Regions from separate parts of the Micromonospora sp. DH14 genome, predicted to be linked through region 2. Evidence: riboswitches for the same ligand, from Rfam matches in the RefSeq annotation. Region 2 holds a riboswitch; each other region holds the start of a gene.
What was found. A riboswitch is a leader RNA that binds a small molecule or an ion and turns the genes downstream of it on or off. The one in region 2 is predicted to bind S-adenosylmethionine.
Positions count from the first base shown of each region.

Region 1: linked by a shared signal. The riboswitch ahead of QCZ28_RS05540 (aminotransferase class V-fold PLP-dependent enzyme) and the one ahead of QCZ28_RS21885 (ABC transporter substrate-binding protein) in region 2 are both predicted to bind S-adenosylmethionine.
Region 3: linked by a shared signal. The riboswitch ahead of thrC (threonine synthase) and the one ahead of QCZ28_RS21885 (ABC transporter substrate-binding protein) in region 2 are both predicted to bind S-adenosylmethionine.

Region 1 is NZ_JARVKT010000002.1:294,146-299,680, reverse strand. It holds gene QCZ28_RS05560 (AI-2E family transporter) at 1-41, opposite strand, end outside; gene QCZ28_RS05555 (co-chaperone GroES) at 147-485, shown strand; gene QCZ28_RS05550 (hypothetical protein) at 579-746, shown strand; gene QCZ28_RS05545 (PrsW family intramembrane metalloprotease) at 783-2,273, opposite strand; SAM riboswitch class IV at 2,297-2,417, shown strand; gene QCZ28_RS05540 (aminotransferase class V-fold PLP-dependent enzyme) at 2,464-3,723, shown strand; gene QCZ28_RS05535 (FUSC family protein) at 3,746-4,948, opposite strand; gene QCZ28_RS05530 (metal-dependent phosphohydrolase) at 5,088-5,535, shown strand, end outside.
Region 2 is NZ_JARVKT010000017.1:105,091-110,625, forward strand. It holds gene QCZ28_RS21865 (pyridoxal-phosphate dependent enzyme) at 1-127, shown strand, start outside; gene QCZ28_RS21870 (fatty acid desaturase) at 156-1,112, shown strand; gene QCZ28_RS21875 (amino acid ABC transporter ATP-binding protein) at 1,127-1,870, opposite strand; gene QCZ28_RS21880 (amino acid ABC transporter permease) at 1,867-2,637, opposite strand; gene QCZ28_RS21885 (ABC transporter substrate-binding protein) at 2,677-3,537, opposite strand; SAM riboswitch class IV at 3,811-3,922, opposite strand; gene QCZ28_RS21890 (amino acid transporter) at 4,010-5,535, opposite strand, start outside.
Region 3 is NZ_JARVKT010000002.1:273,580-279,114, reverse strand. It holds gene QCZ28_RS05465 (GNAT family N-acetyltransferase) at 1-652, opposite strand, end outside; gene thrC (threonine synthase) at 901-2,187, opposite strand; SAM riboswitch class I at 2,198-2,333, opposite strand; gene QCZ28_RS05455 (DMT family transporter) at 2,401-3,363, opposite strand; gene QCZ28_RS05450 (metalloregulator ArsR/SmtB family transcription factor) at 3,455-3,760, shown strand; gene QCZ28_RS05445 (DoxX family protein) at 4,064-4,519, opposite strand; gene QCZ28_RS05440 (winged helix-turn-helix domain-containing protein) at 5,085-5,315, opposite strand; gene QCZ28_RS05435 (winged helix-turn-helix domain-containing protein) at 5,345-5,535, opposite strand, start outside.

The sequences.
Region 1 (5,535 bases), on a different contig from region 2:
CAGAGAACCCGGCCCGCCCACGGTGACAGGTCGGACAGCATACGTCCGTTCCCGACACCGTAGGGGGTTCCGCCACACAATGCCCCGACCACCTCCGGCGTAACCACCGGCCGGTAGCCGTCGGCCCACACGGTAGCGTCTGCGGCGTGACCGCCGACAACGATCTGGACGCCGGCCTGCCGATCCGCCTGCTGCACGACCGCGTGCTGGTACGCATGGAGGGCAGCGAGGGCGAACGCCGCTCCACCGCCGGCATCGTCATTCCGGCTACCGCGGCGGTCGGCAAGCGCCTCGCCTGGGCCACCGCCGTCGGGGTGGGGCCGAACGTGCGCGCCATCGTCTCCGGCGACCGGGTGCTCTTCGACCCGGACGACCGCTCCGAGGTCGAGCTGCACGGCCGCGGTTACGTGCTGCTGCGGGAGCGGGACGTGCACGCCGTCGCCGCCGAGCGGATCGAGAACGACTCGACCGGCCTCTACCTCTGACGCACCTCCCCCGGCCACCAGGCCCCGTCGCGCACCGTTTGCCCGGCCGCACGACGGGAAGCCATCCGGCGACCGTGGCCCTGGGGAGGGACGATGCCGGTATTCGTGAAGAAGCTGTTGACCTGGGGCAGTGTCGCGTTCCTGATCTACTTCATGGCCTTCCGGCCGGACGGTGCCGCGCAGATGTTCCGGGCGATCGGGGCCGCGCTGATCGCGATGTTCCAGGGCTTCGGTGACTTCCTCACCTCGCTGATGACCTGAGCCGGTCCACCGGCCTGAGCCGCCCGTCGACGGCGCTCAGGGGTGCGTCGGCGGCCAGGGGGGCGCCGATCGCGGCCCCGGCCAGCCGGGCGCTGCGTACCCCACCGGAGCCGGGGCGGGCGCCAGCACCACCGGGATCGGCACCACCGGCTCGTGCGGCGCGTCCACCGGGCGCTGGGTGCCGTCCGGGAAGCGCAGGTGGTAGCGGCTGCCGTCCCAGACCCCCGCCGGGGCCTGCGGGTCCCGACCGACGAAGAACGTCCGGTACGCGCTGATGGCGTCCAGCAACTCCCGCTCCTCACGTGCGGTCCGCTCCTGGTCGGCGGGCTTGCGGTCCAGACCGCGCAGCGTCCCGTCGCGCAGCAGGGCCAGCCGGGTCGCGGCGGACTGGTAACCCCGCATCGCCCGCACCCCGGCGTCGCCGGCCACCCGCCGCGCCCAACTGCGGGCGGCGTGCCGCCTGCCGAGGCTGCTCAGGGCGGCCACCTCGGGCGGGCTGAGCCAGCCGGCGCGCACGTAGTCGGGTAGGACCCGCTCGGTGAGCCGCCCCTCCCAGGCGCGCAGCCACAGCGCCAGCCCCACGGTGCCGAAGAAGACCGGCACCATCAGGCCCAGGAAGCCGTACAGCATGATCACGGCCTCGCCGGTGGCCTGGGTGAGCGTGGGCAGCAGGTTCCACGTGCCGTGCAGCATCATCGCCAGCAGCAGGCCGGCGATCGGGGCGAGCACCCGGATGCGCCGGTCGGCCGTCCGGGAGGCGATCCCCAGCCCCACACCGGTCATCGAGGTGAAAAGGGGATGGGCGAACCCGAACAGCAGGATCCGCAGGATGAAGATCGCGATGACCTGCTGGATGCCGGTCGCCGGGCCGTAGCGGTCGGCACCGGAGGCGTAGCCCAAACCGCCCAGGTAGAGGATGTTCTCCACCATCGCGAAGCCGACCGCGGAGAGCCCGCAGTAGACCAGTCCGTCGGTGATCCCGGACCACTCGCGGCGGCGGAACACCAGCAGCAGGATCGGGCCCAGCGCCTTGGTCAACTCCTCGATGAACGGCGCCACCAGCACCCCGGTGAGCGCGGACGGCAGGCCCCAGTCGGCGAACCGGTTGGCCGCGAAGTCGTTCACAGTGAGCGAGGCGGCGGTGGAGACGAACGCACCCCAGGCGAAGCAGAAGATCAGATACTTCAGCGGCTCGGGTTCGTACCGGTCCAGCCAGAGGAAGCAGCCGACCAGCACCGGCACCGGCAGGATGGCGGCCACCACCCCGATCAGCAGGGCCTGCGCACCGAGCGACTGGCCGAGCGTGAAGACCATGAACACCGCGCACGCCGCGATGAACAGCACCACCCCGGCCAGCACCAGGAACCGCCGCCAGCCCAGTCGGCGCAGCGGCATCCGCGGCGTCTCGCCCACCGGCGGGGCGGCGGGCGCGGGCGGGCCGGCGGGCGACGGCGGCAGCGGTGAACCGGGCGGGGTGTCGGCCATGCGGTCAGCGTAGCCATCCACCGCCGGCTGGTTCGGCCGCATCGGTAGCCGCTATGCTGCCGGCAGGTCACGAGCGCCAGCGTCAAGCCCCGGTTTGCTGGCCGGCAACCCTCGTCGAGTTCGCGGTGGGGTGCCCCGGGTGATGACCGGGCCCAGCCCGATCGGTGTGCTGGGCAAGCGCGGACCCCGTCCCGATGTCGCACCCGGGGTCCCTGACCTCGGAGGTTCCGGCGTGTCCGTCACCCTCGTTCCCTCGCTACCCGCAGTGTCCGCCGGGCCGTCCGCGCCGCTCGACGTCCTCGGTGTGCCCGGCGAGATCAACCTGGACTACGCGGCCAGCGCACCGTGCGCGCGGGCCGCCGCCGACGCGGTGGCCGAGCTGCTGCCCTGGTACGCCAGCGTGCACCGCGGCGCGGGAGCGCTGTCGCGACGCTGCACCCTCGCCTACGAGCAGGCCCGGCAGACGATCGGGGACCACTTCGGCGCTCGCGCCGACGATCACGTGATCTTCACCCGCAACACCACGGACGCGCTCAACCTGCTGGCGCGGGCCGTGCCGGCCGGCACGACGGTCGTCACGTTCGCCGGCGAGCACCACGCCAACCTGCTGCCCTGGCCGCGCGGATCGGTGCGGCTGCCGGTGCCCACCGACCCCGACGGGGCGGTACGCGATCTCGCCGCAGCCCTGACCGAGCTGCGTCGGGGCAGCAACCCGGCGCTGCCGGTGCTGGTCGCGGTGACCGGTGCGAGCAACGTGACCGGTGAGCGGTGGCCGGTCGCCGAGCTGGCGCGGGTGGCCCACCGGCACGGTGCCCGGATCGTGCTCGACGCCGCCCAACTCGCCCCGCACGCCCCGGTCGACCTGCTCACGCTGGACGTCGACTATCTGGCCGTGTCCGGCCACAAGCTGTACGCGCCGTTCGGCGCGGGTGTGCTGATCGGCCGGGCGGACTGGTTGGACGCCGCGCCGCCGTACCTGGCCGGCGGCGGGGCCACCAGTCACGTCGGGCCGGCCACCCACGACGTGACCTGGGCGACCGGTCCGGCCCGGCACGAGGGCGGCACCCCGAACCTGCTCGGCGCGGTTGCGCTGGCGGCGGTGTGCACGGCGTTCGACGACGTGGACCGGGCCGCGCTGGCCGCCCACGAGCAGGCAGTGCTGGCCCGGCTGCGGACCGGCCTCGCCGCCCTGCCGCACGTCGTGGAGCTGCGCACCTTCGGCCCGGACGCGCCCCGGGTCGGCATCGTCTCGTTCGTGGTCGCCGGTCGGGACTCCACCGAGGTGGCCACCCGGCTGGCCGCCGAGCACCACATCGGCGTACGGGACGGGTTGTTCTGTGCCCACCCGCTGGCCCGGCGGCTGCTCAGTGAGGCGGCGGGGCGTACCGGCCGGCGGGACCTGCCGCCCACCGCGCTGCGCGCCAGCATCGGGTTGGGCAGCACGGCCGCGCAGGTGGACCGGCTGCTCGCGGCGCTGGCCGAGCTGGGCTGAGGCCCGGCCGGCGCGGCCCCGCTCAGCCGACCGGCGGGGCGGTGGGTGGCTTCGGCGCCTCGCCGGGCTCGGCGGGCTCACCGGCCGGGCGTTCCTGCTCCCCGAAGGCGGTGCGGATCCACCGGTTCGCCTCCTCCTGCTCGATTCCGGAGGCGACCAGCAGGTCGCTCGCCGTGGTACGGACCTGGGCGACCACCACACTGCCGGAGAAGCCGACCCCGTCGCCGTACGCCCGGCCGGCCTCGCTGACCGCCCGCAGCGACCGTTCCCGGGCCTTCTCCGGCTCCTCGCCGGCGGCGAACTCGTGCTTGAGCAGCCGGACCGACTCGGCGAGGTGACCGATCGCGTCCGGCATCGGATCGGGCACCGGTTCCTCGTCCTCGACCAGCGTGACGGACCGGCGGATCAACGTACCGCTGTTGCGCATCGCCCGGTCGATCGGATCGGCCGCCTCCGCGTAGTGGGTCAGTTCGTCGCGGCGGTGCCAACGGGCCGGGGAGAGGGTGGCGGTCTCCTTCGCCCCCTCGATCGCCTCGCCCAGCGTGGCCAACTCCTCCTTGTTGTTGCGCAACCTCTCCAGCGCGCGCTGGATGGTGGCGCGGTCCCGGTTGCGCAGCCCGTCGGCGGTGGCGTCGAGCTGGGAGGCGAGCAGGTCCAGGGCGGGTCGGGCGGCCCGGTTGATCACCCGGAGCGGGTTCAGCGGCAGCAGCACCGCCGTGACCAGCAGCGCGACCCCGCCGCCGAGGAACGCGTCGACGAAGCGGGGGATCTCCAGGTTCTGGGTCGACGGGCTCAGCGTCACGATCAGCACCGCGGTGGCCGCCGCCTGGATGACGATCGCCACGCTCGCCCCGGCGAAGATGGTGAGCAGGATCGCCACCGTGACCACCAGGCCGAGCTGCCACGCGCCAGTGCCGAGGAAATAGATCAGCAGGTCACCGACTGCCACCCCGACGCCCACCCCGACGATCAGCTCCACCGTCCGGCGGAACCGCTGACCGACCGAGGCGGCCAGGGTGCCGACCGCGGAGATCGGCGCGAAGACCGGTTGCGGGTTGCCGAGCAGCCGGTGCGAGACGAAGTACGCGAGCCCTGCCGCCAGCCCGGCCTGCACGGCGAGCCCGCCGGCCATCCGGACCCGGTGCAGCCGGTCGTGCAGGGTGGCTCGACCACGGTGTCGCAGCTCCTGGGTGGCTTCGGCGATCCGCGCGCCGTCGATGTCCACCAACCCTTCGCGCAGCGCGGTACGTCGCACCACCGGAGGTCGCTTGTCCCGGGCCACGGCCATGGGCGCGACTACCCGTGGTGGGCTCGCTGAATCCTCCCGTCCCGCGCGTCGCGGGCGGATGCGGCAGACTCGGGCGGTGGCTGATCTGCTGGACCGGTGGCGGGCGGCGGCCCGGGATGCCGGCGCGAGGCCCGACCCGGACACGACCCGGGCCGGGGAGATGGTGATCGCCCGGTGGCGGGAGCCGCACCGGCACTATCACACGCTGGCCCACCTGACGGCAGTGCTCGATGTGGTCGACCAGCATGCCGACCTGGCCGATCGGGTCGACGCGGTCCGGTTGGCGGCCTGGTTCCACGACGTGGTCTACGACCCCCGGGCCGCTGGCGACGCCAACGAACGCGACAGCGCGGCGCTGGCCGGGACCGTGCTCACCGGGCTCGGGGTGCCGACTCCCACGGTGGCCGAGGTGCACCGGCTGGTGCTGCTCACCGCCGGGCACTCGGTGACCCCGGACGACCGCGACGGCGCGCTGCTCTGCGATGCGGACCTGGCCGTGCTGGCCGCGCCGCCGGCCCGCTACG
Region 2 (5,535 bases):
GCTCGCCGGCCACGGCGCGTACCCCACCGCTGCCGGCGCGGTCGCCCTCGCCGGGCTGCTGGCCCGCGCCGAAGCGCCGGGCGGGCTCTCCGCCGGCACCCACGTCGTGCTGCTCAGCGGTCGCTGAGCGCCCTGCCCACTGCTAAGGACCTCGGATGACGATCACCGCCCAGCCCGCCGCGACCCGGCCACCGGCCACGGCGACCGGTGCACCCGCCCTGCTCTTCCGCCGTGCCCGGGTCAGCCGCGCCGATGAGCGGATCTTCGTCGGCAAGCTGGCCCTGCTCGCGGTGCTGACCACGGTCGGTGCGGTTCTGGCCCTGCGCTCCGAGCCGCTGTCGATCGTGGCCGGCGTGCTGCTGCTTGCCGCCATGTACACGCACGCTGTCGAGTTGCAGCATCAGTGCCTGCACCACTCCGCGTTCCGCCGCTCGTTGCCGCACCGGCTGGTCGGTGTGCCACTGGGCGTGCCGCTGCTGGTGGTCTACTCGCACTACCGGGTGCGGCACCTGCAGCACCACCGCTACCTGGGCACCCCGCAGGACACCGAGTTCTTCGGCTTCGACACCCGTCGGCCGTTGACCGTCGGGATGCTCGTCCGCGGCCTGCTCGACTACCCCCGACTGGGTGCTGTCGGTCTGGAGGTCCTGCGCGCCGCCGCCGGCCGCTGGCGTTACGCCCACGGCGAGATCGCCCCCGCCATGCGGCGGCGGATCGTCGCCGAGCACCTGCTGCTGGGTGTCGCGGTGCTGGCCGCTGTCGGCCTGGCCCTGACCGGGCACGGCGTGTACCCACTGCGGCTGTGGGTGCTGCCGCTGCTGGTGGCGGTGCCGTTGCACTTCCTCGTGGAACTGCCCGAGCACCTGCTGTGCGAGACCGACACGACCGACGTGCTGCGCAACACCCGGTCGATCCGGGGCAGCTGGCTGAGCACGTGGTTCACCAACGGCAACAACCTGCACATCGAGCACCACGCGGCGATGAGCGTGCCGATCAACCAGCTGCCGTCGCGGCACGAGGAAACCCGCCGCCACGGTCAGCATGTGCAACGCAGCTACGCCGAGTTCTACCGCCTGCTCTGGGAGGCGGTACGTCCCCGCGCCCGGGCCTGACGGCCGCCCGCGGCTCAGAGCACCTGGTCGAGGAACCGGCGCAGCCGCGGATGTTCGGCCCGCTCGAAGACGGCCTCGGGCGGGCCGGCCTCCAGCACCACACCCCGGTCCATGAAGGCGACGGTGTCGGCGACCTGCCGGGCGAAGCCCATCTCGTGGGTCACCACCACCATGGTCATCCCGGCGGCGGACAGGTCGGCCATCACCCCGAGCACACCCTTGACCAGCTCCGGGTCGAGCGCCGAGGTCGCCTCGTCGAAGAGCATCACCTCGGGCCGCAGCGCCAGCGCACGCGCGATCGCCACCCGTTGCTGCTGACCACCGGAGAGTTGCGCCGGCCGGGAGTTCGCCTTGCCGGCAAGCCCCACCAGCTCCAACTGGGCGCGGGCGAGCGCGTCCGCCTCGTCCTCACCGAGCTTGCGCAGTCGGCGCAGTGCCAGCGTGACGTTGCGCAGCACGCTCATGTGCGGGAAGAGGTTGAACTGCTGGAACACCATGCCCACCCGCTGCCGCAGCGCGTCCGGGTCGTCGCCCAGCACGCTGCGCCCGTCCAGCAGCACGTCGCCCCGGTCCGGTTCGATCAGCCGGTTGATGGTGCGCAGCAGGGTGGACTTGCCCGACCCGGACGGGCCGATGACACAGGCCGTCGCGCCACGCGGCACCGACAGGTCGACGCCGCGCAGCACCCGGTTCGGTCCGAAGGCGAGGTGCACGTCGCGTACGTCGAGGCTGACCGAGGTCGTGCTGGCGGCGGTCATCGCCGGTCTCCTTCCATCGCGTACGGCGTGGTGTCGTCGTCCTCGTCTGTCGGCGCGGTGGCCGGCCGACCGTTGCGCAGCCGGCGGTCGATCCAGTTCACGACGTGCGTCAACGGAACGGTCAACGCCAGGTAGCACAGCCCCGCCAGCAGCAGCGCCGACTCGTTGCCGGTGGTGGCCGCGTAGTCCTGCCCGATCCGGAACAACTCCCGCTGGCTGGCCACCAGGCCGAGGAAGTAGACCAGGCTGGAGTCCTTGATCAGCGCGATGAGCTGGTTCACCCAGGCCGGCAGCACCCGCCGGATGCCCTGCGGGACGATCACCAGGCGCATCGCGTCGGCCCAGGAGAAGCCGAGCGCCCGGGCGCCCTCCAACTGGGCGGCCTCCACCGACTGGATGCCCGAGCGGAAGATCTCCCCGATGTACGCGGCAGCGATGAGCGACAGCGCCAGGATGCCCAACGGGTAGGGGTCCGGTCCCCAGACCTGCATGCCCAGCGGGGCCAACCCGACGCCGATCAGCAGGATCGTCGCGGCGGCCGGCAGCCCCCGGAACACGTCGGTGTAGACCCGCGCCGGCCAGCGCAACCAGCGGCTTCGGGAGATCCCCGCGACGGCCAGCAGCAGGCCCAGCACCGAGCCGAGCAGGGCGGCGGAGACCGCCAGGATCAGCGTGTTGGGCAACCCGACGGTCAGCATCTCGGGCAGCGCCTCGCGCATCGAGTCCCAGTCGAAGAACGTTTCCCACAGGGTGCTCAACGGATCCATGTGTCGCCTCTCCTACCGCCCCGCTCGTTCGTCACCGGTTCAGGACGCCGCCGACGCGGACGCCGACGGCGCCACCGTGACCGCGCCGCTGCCCGGCTTGAAGTCCGCCGGGATCGGCCGACCCGGGTAGTACTGCGCCTGCAACCGGGTCCAGGTGCCATCGGCGATGACCTCGTCGAGGCTCTTGTTCAGCGCCTCGCGCAGCTTGTCGTTGCCCTTGGCCACGGCGTACGCGGTCGGTGCCGGGCTGAGCTGCTTGGCCGCCACGGTGATCTTGCCGTTGCTGTCGGCGGCCGACTTCTCGCCGATCTCCGCCGGGGCGATCCACGCGTCGGCGGTGCCCGCCTTGAGCTGGTTGATCGCACCGTTGTAGTCCGGCACCCGCACCGGGTTCAGCTGCTTGCCGGTGGCGTAGTCGTCCTGGACGGTGCCCTGCACCACCACTACCCGCTTGCCGGTGAGCTGGTCGAAGCTGGTGATCGGCGAGCCGGCCGGGACGTCCAGGCCGAAGTAGCCGAAGTCGTAGCCGTTGCCGAAGTCGACAGTCTTCTTGCGGGCCTCGGTGATGGTGATCGAGGAGCTGCCGACGTCGAACTTGCGGTTGTTGACCTGGCTGAGCAGCGCGGAGAAGTCGGTGCCGACGAACTCCACAGTGAGGCCGAGCTTGCCGGCCACGGCGGTCAGCAGGTCGTTGTCGAAGCCGGTGAACCTGCCGTCCTTGAGGTACACGTTCGGCGGCGCGTCGGTCAGCGTGCCGGCGCGCAGTACGCCCGGCTGGGCCAGGCCGTACGGGTTGGCGTCGGACGAACTGTCGTCGCCGCAGGCGGTGAGGGCGGTGGCGGCCAGGATCGCCGCCGCCCCCAGGGCGGCGGCACGGGTCACTGCGGGAAGGAATCGCACTGGTGTCTCCGAAGGGTGGTGTCTCGGCGGGCGCGGGTGTGCGCCACCGACGGCGCGCCCGATGGGCGTACCGGTGGAAAGGGGTTTCGGGAGGGTGGTGCTAGAGCGCGGTGCCGCGACGACAGGCGGCGCTGCACATTCGCATCGTGTCCACGTGCCGTCGCCGCGTCAGTGCGGGCGAGGGTCGACCGGTGCGGAGGTCCGCGACGTCAGTCGGTGGGGTGGTGCTGAGGATGCGCATGGTTCTCCCGGGTCTGTGCTGACCTGGGTGCCAGGCCACGCTTGCGCCGACGTCGTGCCGGTGCCTGGTCTTCACCCGGGGCACCCCACCGCGGAGGAGGGTTGCCGGCCAGCGAGCCGGGGCTTCGCGCTGGCGCTCATGACCTGCGCCGAGGCTAGCAGCACCGACGGGTGCCGCGTCCAGTCGGTATGACCACGCTCACCGTGCGCGACGGTCCGCCCCGCGCCCAGGTCAGCCGGCGTGCACGTGCGGTCGGCGGTGTGGGTCGGGTTCCTGGCGGCGCAGGATCTCCCGGGTCACCGAGGCGATCGCGCCCTGCCCGAACGCCAGGTAGCGCAGGAAGTTGCGGACCGGCCCTCCCTCGGACCACTCGAAGTAGATGCGGGGTCGCCGACGGCTGCGGTCGCGGATTTCCAGCAGCAGGGCGGCCAGCGCGGTGGGCACCGACGAACTGGCCAGGCTGAGCACCGGGAAGCGGCCGTCGACGACGCTGCCGCGGACCAGCACCCCGGTCTCGAAGTCGGACGGGTCGGTGACCTCGACCTCGACGAAGATGACGTCGCTGTCGTCGGGGAAGTCGTTGTCCGCCATGGTCTGGGCGAGCTTGGCGCGGTACTCCGCCTCGTCGCGCCGGTCGGGTTCGTGTGCGATGAGGCGGATCCGCCGGCCGGCGCGTTCGTCGATGATCCGGGCCGCGGCCGGATCCAACTCGACGTGGTTGACGCGCAGCTCGTAGGCCCGCATCAGCCGGGACAACACCGACACCAGGATGATCCCGCCGATGAAACAAGCGGCGATCTTGACGCCACTGGGGCGTTCCACCACGTTCGCCAGCGTCGTGTAGACGAAGATCACCGCGATGATGCCGAACGCGATGCTGCGACCGCGCTGACGCTGCCGCAGCGCCGCGAGCGTCACCGCCGTCGCGGCCGAGGTGATCAACACCAGCACCCCGGTGGCGTACGCGCCGCCCTGCGCGTCCACGCTGGCCTTGAAGACGATCGTGATCAGGAACGCCACCGAGGTGAAGACCAGGACCAGCGGCCGGACGGCTCGCGCCCAGGTCGGCGCCATGCCGTAACGGGGCAGGTAGCGCGGCACGAGGTTGAGCAGACCAGCCATCGCCGACGCTCCGGCGAACCAGAGGATCCCGATGGTGGACAGGTCGTAGATGGTGCCGAACACCTCGCCGAGGTGGGCGTGCGCCAGGTAGGCCAGCGCCCGGCCGTTCGCCGGCCCGCCCGGCTGGAAGGCGTCCGGCGGGATCAGCACCGTTGTCGTCACGCTGCTGGTGATCAGGAAAGCGCTCATGATCAGCGCTGCGGTGGTGAGCAGCCGGCGCGCGCCACGGATCCGGCCCAACGGTCGTGCCTCCGAGTCCTGCGGGTCACCCCGTACGCTCGGCATGACGGCCACCCCGGTCTCGAAGCCGGACAGGCCCAGCGCCAGCTTCGGAAAGACCAGCAGCGACAGCCCGACCACCAGCCACGGGTCGCCGTGCCCGGTGGTCAGCGCGGAGGTCCAGTCGTCGACCGCGCTCGGGTGCGTCACCACCCGCCACAGCGCGTCGGCCACCACCACCGCGTTCAGCGTCAGGTACACCGCGACCAGGATGACGGCGATCCCGATGGCCTCGCTGAATCCCTTGAGGAACACCGCGCCCAGCAGCGCCAGGAGCAGCAGCGTGAGCAGCACCTCGTGCCCCTTGAGCGCACTCGGCCAGAAGGGGTTCTCGTCGATGTGCGCCGTCGCGTCGG
Region 3 (5,535 bases), on a different contig from region 2:
CCGGCTCCCACTGCACGTCGCCCATGGGCGCGTCCATCATCAGCCGGCCGTCGAGGTAGGCGATGTCGGCGACGTACTCCGGCGGGGTGGCCCCCTGCCAGCAGACCGACTGGTAGCCCTCGGCCCGTGGGCGGGCCTCGGCGAGCGCCGCTCGCAGTGCCACCCGGTCGATCTTGCCGACGTCGAGCCGTCGGCGCACCTCGGCGAGGGCGGGTTGAGCGCCGGTCGCGGCGGCGAACGCGTCACCGGCCACGCTGCGGGCCGGCCCGCCGGGCAGCGCGGAGACGGCCATCCCCACCACCCGCTTGCGGCAGTGCTCGCGGAGCAGGCGCACCCCGTACTCGTGCAGGGCCCGGCCGACTCCCCGGCGCCGCAGCTGCGGATGCACCGTCAGCTCGGCGGTGGCGTTGTCGGTGTTGTCGAGCTGCGGCAGGTCCAGCTGGAGGTAGCCGGCCGGCACGCCGTCCAGTCGGGCCAGCGCGAAGAGGGACCGGGTGCCGGGCATCGGCGTGTGGAACAGCGCGTCGAAGCGGCGCCGGCAGTAGGGCGGGAAGTCCGGCAGGTCGGCGTCGTTGGCCGCCGACCCGATCCGGTACGCCTCGTCGACAGCGCTCCGGTCGGCGCCGTCGAACGACGCGATGGTGATGCTCATTCCGCTGAGGGTGCACCAGGAAAAAGCGATCGGGCCAGCGAATTAATCGCTGGCCCGATCGGACGTGGTCGGGAGGGACACTCGCACAACGCCTCCGGCGTTGGGTCGCAAGAACTTCAAAAGTCTTCGGCGAAATGCCCTCCCGCACGGAGCATCTTGCGCCGTCCGGTTCCTGCCGTCAAGTCCGTAGCGGCGGGTTTTCCACACTCACAGCGAAAACCCAGTTACTGGCTGATCCACTCGGTTCGTCAGCCGAGGAGGCCGGCGTCGCGGGCGGCACGCAGCGAGGGCTTGATGTGGTGGGTCGGGCCGACCTGGCCGGCCACCGCGTCGATGGTCTTCAGACCCTCGCCGGTGTTGAACACGACGGTCTCGGCCGTCGGGTCGAGTCGACCGGACTCGACCAGCTTGCGCAGCACTGCCACTGTCACCCCACCCGCGGTCTCGGCGAAGACCCCGGTCGTGCGGGCCAGGTCGCGGATGCCCGCCCGGATCTCGTCGTCGTCGACGTACTCCATCCAGCCGCCGGTGCGGCGGACCGCCTCCAGGGCGTAGAGGCCGGCTGCCGGGTCGCCGATGTTGAGCGACTTGGCGATGCCGGTCGGCTTGACCGGGATGATCGTGTCGGTCCCGTCGTGCAGGGCGGTGGCGATCGGGTTGCAGCCCGCGGACTGCGCGCCGAAGACCTTCCAGCCGCCGGCCGGCGCCTCGACCAGGCCGATCTCGACCAGCTCGGAGAACGCCTTGTCAATCTTGGTGAGCAGCTCGCCGCTGGCCATCGGAATGACCACCTGCGCCGGGATCCGCCAGCCGAGCTGCTCGGCCACCTCGTAGCCGAGGGTCTTGGAACCCTCGGCGTAGTACGGCCGGACGTTCACGTTGACGAACGCGGTGTCCTCGAATTCGTCGGTCTCCACCAGCTCGCCGCAGAGCCGGTTGACATCGTCGTACGAGCCGTCGATGGCGACCAGCTCGCCACCGTAGACGGCGGTGGTGATGACCTTGCCCTGCTCCAGGTCGCTGGGGATGAAGACCACCGAGGGCACCCCGGCGCGGGCGGCGTGGGCGGCCACCGAGTTGGCCAGGTTGCCGGTCGACGCGCAGGCGAACCGGGTGAAGCCGAGCGCCTTGGCGGCGGTGAGCGCCACCGAGACGACCCGGTCCTTGAACGAGTGGGTGGGGTTGGCGCTGTCGTCCTTGACCCAGAGCGGCGCGGTGATGCCCAGCTCGGCGGCGAGGTGCGGGGCTGCCACCAGCGGGGTCAGCCCCGGGTCGAGGGTGACCCGGCTGGCCGGGTCCTGACCGGCGGGCAGCAGTGCGGCGTACCGCCAGATGTTGTCCGGGCCGGCTTCGATCTGTTCGCGGGTGACGGTGGCCAGCGCGGAGGTGTCGTAGTCGACCTCCAGCGGGCCGAAACACTCGTAACAGGCGTGCTGGGCGGCGAGCGGGTAGCGGGCCGAACAGGCGCGGCAGACCAGGGCGCGGGCCGGGCTGGCGGAGGTGTCGATGCCGGAGCTGACGAGCGTCGACGTCATGTCGAGAGTCCTCTCATCTTTCCCCGCATCGCACGGTGCGGCGGGGACGGAATTGGCACCTGCCCCGCGGGTCGCTCAGCGGTGAGCGCGCGGGGTGGTTGCCGGGGCGTCGTCGGGCCGTATCCCTCAGCCCCTCTGGATGAGGTATTCAGTTGTGCCGCCGAGTCTAGGCAAAGCTGGCCGTGGCCTCCAGGGCGAATCCCAGGGAGTGGGTCAGCGGGCGTTCACGGCCACCGGGTCGGTCACCGCGATCGGGTCCGTCACCGCACCCGGCCGGGGCAGCGGCGTGGTCCGGGGGCGGGCGGCGAGGTTCGCGGCGATCAGGGCGGCGATCGTGATGGCGGCCCCGACCAGTTCGACGGGTTCCGGGCGGTAGCCACGGGCGATCTGCACCGCGAAGGTGGTCACCGGAACCAGGTTCATGAACAGCGCGGCGTTGGCGGCACCGAGTCGCTGCACGCCGGTGTTCCAGGCCAGGACCGCGATGACGGCACCCACCACGACGGCGTACGCCAACTGCGGGGTGATTGCCACGAGGTCGGCGGCGGCTGGCGCGTGCTGCCAGCCGACGGCGTCGGCGCCGATGCTCAGGACGAGCATGGCGGCCGTGCCGGCGAGCGCGGTCAGTGTGGTGAAGCGCAGCGGCGTCCACTCGCCGAACCGACTGGCGCCGTGGGTGTAGATGGCCCAGCCCAGCACCGCGCCGATCATCATCAGCCCGCCGAGGCCGAACTGGCCGAGCCCGGCCAGGCTGCCGCGCGTGATCACCAGGCCGACTCCGACGAGCGCCACCAGGGAGAGGGCCAGCAGGAGCGGCTTCGGGCGTACGCCGTCGCGAGCCCAGCGGACGAGCTGGGTGATCACCGGGGTGGTGGCCACGAAGAGGGAGACCTGCTGCGGGGCGGCGTGTTCGAGCGCCAGGTTGGTGAGCAGGTTGAAGCCGGCGAAGCCGACCACTCCGAGCACCACCACCTCCAGTGCCCTTCCACCGTGCCCCAGCGCGCCGGCACCCTCGCGGAGCAGCAGGATGGCGACCAGGACGACGGCGGCCAGCAGGTAGCGCGCGGTGGTCAGGTTGAGCGGGTCGACCCGGTCGAGCGCGCTGGCCAGGATCGGGAACATCACGCCCCAGCCGAGCACGGCGACCAGTGGGTACGCGGTGGCACGGGATCGCATCGGCAACTCCAATGTTCGAGTATCGTCGAACCAACGACACCGACCATAGGGTGTTGTTCGATCGCTGTCGAACAAGGGTTACACTGGTCACATGGAGCCGCACGAGCCTGACCTGACCGCCGTACCGGTCACCAGCGTGCTGGCCGCGCTCGCCGACGACGTGCGGCTACAGATCGTCCGGGCACTCGCCGAGGGCGGCGAGTCCCCCTGCGGCAGCTTCGACTTCGGCGTCTCCAAGGCGACCCGCAGCCATCACCTCAAGGTGCTGCGCGAGGCGGGCCTGACCCGGACCCGCGCCGCCGGCACGAGCCGGCTGGTCCGGCTGCGCCGCGACGAGCTGGACAAGCTCTACCCCGGCCTACTGGACGCGGTCCTCGCCCAACACCGATCGGCCTGACGCTCCCGCTTCGGCCCCTCCCGCACGTGTCGCTGGCGGTCGCGGCTGCGGAGCGGGTGACACCTGCCATTCGCGCACGCTTTGGAGCTGAATCGTTTGCGACATCAGCACCCAGCTGGGATCCGGCGCGCGGGGCGCAGAGCCGGGATCCGGCGCGCGGGGCGCAGAGCCGGGATCCGGCGCGCGGGGCGCAGAGCCGGGATCCGGCGCGCGGGGCGCAGAGCCGGGCCTACGGGGGCGGCCGTGACCGGCGCGTCGCCAGGGCCGCCTCGTCGAGGCCCCGGCGACGCGGTACGGATGCGGTCAGACGACGATCGAGCTGCTCTCAGCCATCGGCGTCACCGGCGCGGACTCAGCGTCGCGGCGACGCGCGAGCAGCGTGTCGAGCGCCCAGGAACCCGGACCGAGGGCCGCGATCAGCAGGAACGACCAGCAGAAGAGCGCCGACAGCTCCCCACCGTTGTGCAGTGGCAGCAGATGATCCGGCTGGTGCACGACGAAGTAGGCGTACGCCATCGAGCCGGATGCGAGCAGAGCGGCGGGTCGGGTGAAGAGGCCGGCCAGCACCAGCGCGCCGCAGACCAGTTGGATCAACGCGGCCCACCAGCCCGGCCAGGTGCCGGGGGCTATTGCCGCACCGGTCACCGGGTTGCCGCCGAACAACCCGAACACCGAGGTCAGACCATGCAGCGCGAACAGCAGACCGATCACGATGCGGAACAGGGACAGGGTCGGCCCGCCGAGCCGAGAAACGTTCATCGGTACCTCCATCGAAGGGATTGGTCCCCCTCAATGTGAGGCATGAAAGTATCGAAGGTTATAGATTCCTTGTTAGTGGGAAAGTCCCCGGCTGGAATGTACCGCTGTCGAGCGCGCCACGTCGAGCGCTCGCAGCCTCGCTGACGGGCCGCCCGAGCCCCTGAGCTGCGAAAAGAGAAAGATTCGAGCCACGCCGACCGCCGTGGGCACGCTCCCACACTGTGGGTGCAGCCCGTTACGCCACCTCGGCCACAGGACCGGCCCAAGCCCTCACCCGTGATCAGGTGTCTTGCGAGTCACGCGACCTCGCTCGCCGAGATTGCGTTGCGCTTGATCGAGCGCAGGATCGAGACCATGCGGTCGGCGTCGTCGGTGGAGAACAATGCCTCGGGGGACCGCGCGGGGCGACTCTGTTGAACGGGGACTCGCAGAGGCGACCGGGCCTGAACACCGATCGCGTCGCCTTCAGATCCGCGATGCTCATCCGGCCACCCGTTCCCGCTCGAAGTACATCGGGGGCACGGCACCGGAGATCGACGCAGACCGCAGTCTCGAACCGATGGCGCTATTCGGCCACGAAGACACCGAGCCCCTGATGGCCGTACAACTCACCGGTCTCGATCAGGATCGTGATGGCCTGTCGGACTGTCGATTGACTACGCACGTCGTAGAGATCCGCCAACTCCTTCGTCGAGGGCAGCTTGTGACCTGGCGGCCACTCGCCGTCGGCGATGCGCTTCCTGATGTCAGCGATGATCCGCCGGTAGTGCGGCTCGAATTTTCGTGGTGAGGGCATGTGAGTAGTCCCGACTGACACACCTACCGCTAGTCGTCGCTTCGATCTCGCACGAAGACCCCGCGCCCCTGATGACCCTCGACCAGGCCCTCGGCGCGAAGCGTCAGCATGGCCGAGCGGATGACCTGGGTAGAAACCCCGTAGTGGGCGCACAGCTCGGAAATGGACGGCAGTTTGTCGCCAGGCTTCAGGTCGCCCGACTTGATCCGATCGCGGATCT